Regions from separate parts of the Shewanella sp. SNU WT4 genome, predicted to be linked through region 1. Evidence: riboswitches for the same ligand, from Rfam matches in the RefSeq annotation. Region 1 holds a riboswitch; the other holds the start of a gene.
The links. Region 1 has a riboswitch for thiamine pyrophosphate ahead of FJQ87_RS08770 (TonB-dependent receptor). Riboswitches for the same ligand answer to the same signal wherever they lie in the genome.
Positions count from the first base shown of each region.

Region 2: another riboswitch for thiamine pyrophosphate. It lies ahead of thiD (bifunctional hydroxymethylpyrimidine kinase/phosphomethylpyrimidine kinase); the one in region 1 lies ahead of FJQ87_RS08770 (TonB-dependent receptor).

Region 1 covers NZ_CP041151.1:1,961,536-1,963,935, reverse strand. Annotated here, with positions in the region: gene FJQ87_RS08770 (TonB-dependent receptor) at 1-1,088, opposite strand, end outside; TPP riboswitch at 1,133-1,236, opposite strand; gene FJQ87_RS08765 (YcfL family protein) at 1,309-1,716, opposite strand; gene FJQ87_RS08760 (PaaI family thioesterase) at 1,817-2,251, opposite strand; gene FJQ87_RS08755 (PaaI family thioesterase) at 2,253-2,400, opposite strand, start outside.
Region 2 covers NZ_CP041151.1:3,977,647-3,980,046, forward strand. Annotated here, with positions in the region: gene FJQ87_RS17860 (ABC transporter ATP-binding protein) at 1-127, opposite strand, end outside; gene thiD (bifunctional hydroxymethylpyrimidine kinase/phosphomethylpyrimidine kinase) at 251-1,096, opposite strand; TPP riboswitch at 1,267-1,391, opposite strand; gene FJQ87_RS17870 (IS4 family transposase) at 2,132-2,400, shown strand, end outside.

The sequences.
Region 1 (2,400 bases):
ACATCTTGACTGAAATTTTGGCGTTTAGCGGTTTTATCCCACCAACTGTCATACACACATGGCGCCATTCCAATGAAAGTACCACCATCATCATAAACAGCACATTCCAACTGCTGCCAATACTCTGAGTTTGACCAATCGCCATCATAGGCATGGCGCTGTTTAGTATCAGTAAAGCTGCTGATGGATTCAATGCTAAAGCGCGGATCAGCTTGCCAAGATAATTTAAGTGCCGCGCCATTGGTGGTTTGAGTATCGACTCCGGGTTGGTCGGTATTAGTATAAGTACCGTTACTGTCTAGCGACCAAACATCATAACCATTATCAAAATTACCGTGCAGTAAGGTTAAATCCGCTTGTAAATCATCATTGATATACCAGCGTAATTTAGCTTTAACTGAGGTTTCATCGCGCTTATTGGTATCATCACGGCCAAGATAGCTATTTTCCATAAAGCCATCTTGCTGATGGGTTTGCACTGAAATGCGCCCAAGCAGGCTATCGTCTTGATTAAGTGAGCCGCCAGCATAGGCACCTAAGGTCCACAAATCATCGGTACCTAAGGTGAGTTCAGTGCCAGCCTCAGGTATGGCACTCGGCTCAGCACTGGTTAAATAAATCGCGCCCGCTAAGGCATTACCACCAAACAAGGTACTTTGTGGACCGCGCAGCACTTCAACTTGGTCGATATCAAATAAGCCTGATGCCATGCCTAACCCAGACAAATCGATATCATCGACAAAAAAACCTACTGAGCTGTTAGGCGCGCCTTGATATTCTTCTTGATCGCCCACACCGCGAATTTGAAAATATCGCGCCCGCGAGCTGCCGCCAGACCAGTTAAGGTTTGGGACACCATTTAAAATATCTTGAAAGTTTTCGCCGCCATCATCTTGTAATTGGGATTTATCAATGACGCTGACGCTAGATTGCACTTGATTGACATTAATGGCGCGAAAATCGGCCGATACCACTAAGACTTCCATCGGCTTATTATCGGGCGCGGTTAAACCTGTGGTGGCAGAGAAGGCATTGCTACAAAAGCTTGTCGATATAGCTAACGACAGCAAAGAGATAGGATATTTCATGGGACCTCAATCTATACTAGGTTGAGATCCGGCAAGACGCGCGAAGGCAATAAACACACCATTCCTACGCCGGTATAAGCCGGATCAGGTTCTAAGGGTTCGTCTATCGACATCTCAGTCAGCGCTGCTGACACCCCTTGGCGGCCGCAAGTATAGCTTAAGTAGTCAGATTGTTAATAGAGCATAATCAGTAAATTACGCCTATTTGTTAAAAATAAACTTATTGAGAGAATACTTCCCGCACATAAATTTCAAAACTAACAGCACCATTGGCTGGCGCCATGGCTTGCACTTGGACTTGTTGTTTACCGTATAAGGTTAACGGGGTCCAAGATGAAGAGTCACCTTCAATCACAAAACCACTGCCATCAAACCAAGTAAATTGATATTGCAGGCTTAAGTCGGTGGAATCTAAGCTAGTGATAGTCGCAATGCCTTGCATCATGCCGCCGATAAGGCGAGTTTTAAGCTCACTAATGCTGACATCACTGCCCACGCTGCTGTTATCAACGCGGGTAATACCACCCGTGGATGCCATTATCCCGCCAGTTCTATGACTGCAAGCACTCATGCCAGCAACAACTAACAACATAGCAAACGCATAACCTAAGCGAATATGGGGTTTCATCAGCATCTCCTGTTCAAGCTAAGCCAGATTAAATAACTCACTTTTACCTACCAATAATACTTACCGCGACTCACTCATGTTAAGCCTTCATCGTAAAACACTAACCTAACAGAAAATGAGCCCGCGCTGTGGCAATTAATTGCTTTCGATTCGACTGCCAGCAATCGATACTCACATTGGCCACACGTCGACCTTGGCGAGTAATACGGCACTCGGCAAAGGTATCTTTATCATAGCCTGCACGTAAGTAATCAATGGAGAAATCCACGACCTTAGGGACGCCAGAGGCTTGCATCAGCACCATAAGTTGCACTATCGCCGCCATTTCCATAAAGCCCGCGATCACGCCGCCATGCAGCGCGGGTAACACGGGATTACCAAGATTTTCAGCCTTAGCCGGCAATTTAAACACTAATTCATCACCAAAGCGTTCAACTCCCATGCAAATGTAATTAGCATAAGGCACTAAGGCTAATATCCGATTAACATCTTGGCTGCGCGCCGCTTGCCTAAGTAATGAGTGGCTATGTTCCATGTTAGTTTCCATCATTGTTACCAAGCTTGTCGGCGTCGGCATCATCGCCCATCAATGCTGCGCGAAAGGCATCCCCCACCATTTCGGGGCTAATGCGCATAAACGAGCCTACCGCATGGGCTATGGGGTTATCTATGGAATCTTGAAAA
Region 2 (2,400 bases), 2.0 Mb from region 1:
TACGCCCCAATAATGCCGTCCATTTGCCTGGCGCTAGGGTCATATTAAGCCCAGATACAATCGCAGCATCGCTGCCGTGATACTGCAAAGCCCCAGCCGTTATCTCTAAGCGAATACTGTTACTCATGACTATTTTTCATGGCTGTTACTCATGCTATTACTTTCTGCTTTACTCATGACTTGCTTCATTGCCATTACAGCTAGCGACCGCTCATGGCTATCACGCCATCAGTCACTGGCAAACAAGCCGTTAGGCTTTCAAACCAAAGAAGTGATTCACAGGCCCGTGGCCTTGGCCAATATTGAGCTCATCGGCATGAATAAGCGCCGCGGTAATATAATCTTTGCCAAGGGCGACAGCTGCGGGTAAATCATGGCCTTGGGCTAAGTAAGAGGCGATGGCTGCCGATAAGGTGCAACCTGTGCCGTGGGTGTTGCAGGTGTTGATGCGCGCGGCCGATAAGCGAATAATCTCGTCAGCTAAAATCAATAAATCTGTGCTGTTTTGATCTTGCTCTAAATGCCCGCCCTTAAGTAACACTGACTTAGCGCCTAATGCACGCAGCTCACTTATCATGGCTGTCATAGCGGTTTCGCTAGCTGGCACGTCCTTATTAATGAGAGCAGCGGCTTCTGGCAAGTTAGGGGTGATCACATCCGCTAACGGCAGTAATTCAGCCTTAAGGCAATCGATGGCCGAGCTTTGCAGCAGCAGATCGCCACTGGTCGCTACCATCACAGGGTCAACCACTAAAAAGCGCGGCGCGTATTGAATGAGTTTTTTGGCCACAGAGCGAATAATGTTGGCATCACTGAGCATACCCACTTTAACCGCAGCCACATTAAGATCGGTGAATACTGCATCTAATTGCTGCTCGACAAAATCGCTGCTGATGGGGTAAATGCCAGACACGCCTTGGGTATTTTGCGCCGTTAATGCCGTAATCACAGAGCAGGCATAACTGCCGGTGGCCGAAATCGCTTTAATATCCGCTTGAATACCCGCGCCGCCACCACTGTCGGAACCGGCAATGGTTAAAACAATCGGGGTGTTAGCTATGGATGTGGCAGGAGCTTTAGGGGTTAACGCAGGCATAAGTATTTCCTCGTTAACGCAGAGGAAAAATAGCCAAGTGAGATAAGTGGTAACAAGCCCTGCTAACTATACGCATCGCCATGTGCATCACCATGAAAGCCATGAATCAGCATGAACCCGCGCCAAGCAGTTGCTACCTATCCCTAGTTGATACAACTCGTAATGAGTGTGTCACAGGACCATTAGTTCCCTACGTCAGTATTAACTGAATCAGGTTCAACGGGTTCATGTGACTTAAGAGGATTGCATCCTCTTAGCAGTAGATCTCAGCCTAATGGCTCCCCGACTAATGGGGGCATACTATCATCTATGCTTTCAAAAATCGTATGATTTTTATCAATATTTTAATGGTTGTTCATGGTTAATTGGGCAAATTAAGGTTGCAGCTAATGGCTAGCACTTTCATTTATGGCTTAATTGGTATTGGCTCTTTACCATCAAATTGAGCTAGCGTGTCTTTTTCCAAAGTGGGGTTAAGGTTCAAACTTCGTTTGAAATATAATCGCGGAATTACTGACCTGATCTGTGTTGGCTCAACATGAGCGCTTAAGGTTCAAACTTCGTTTGAAATATAATCGCGGGATTACTGACCTACTGGGTATTGGCTCTATACCATCAAATTAAGCTAGCGCGTCTTTTTCCAAAATGGGGTTAAGGTTCAAACTTCGTTTGAAATAAAGTCGTGGGATTCCATCCCACACCCGGGCAAGGAGGACTGCTCGTCCTACCCTCCTTGCAACCACCCTGACGCCCCAATTCAGCGGAAAGCCCCTCAGTCTTATTGGATAAATCGCTAGCGCATCAGATGCACGTCCCTGTTTGACTGATGCTAGCTCGGTATCCATACCTCGCTCACGCAATTTATGCCAAACGCCCTCGGCCGCTTCAATGGGGATCAGGCGGTGTCTGTGTGTTCAAAGGTAATCTGAAGATGGTGTTGCATCTGTCTCTTCTACACAAATTATTAGCAAAAAATGGAACTTTCTTGACTGGCGATGATCAGATCATGCAAATTCACTCACTTCATCATTTTTAATGTCAATTTTTAACCCGAACAAATGGGCATATGATCACTTTCATCATGCTGAGCTAGGTGATAAACGACGAGCGGCAAGGTTAACCGTCGTCGCTGAACACATGGCGGTTGGCAGCGGTAAATCGGTTGCCAGATCTTGTAATGGTGAAGATGCCAAACTCGAAGGAGCCTATCGATTGATCCGCAATGATAATGTTAGCCCATCTATGATCAGAGCCGCCGGTTTTGCTCGCACCGCCCAAGCGATTGAAAATATAAATGAAATACT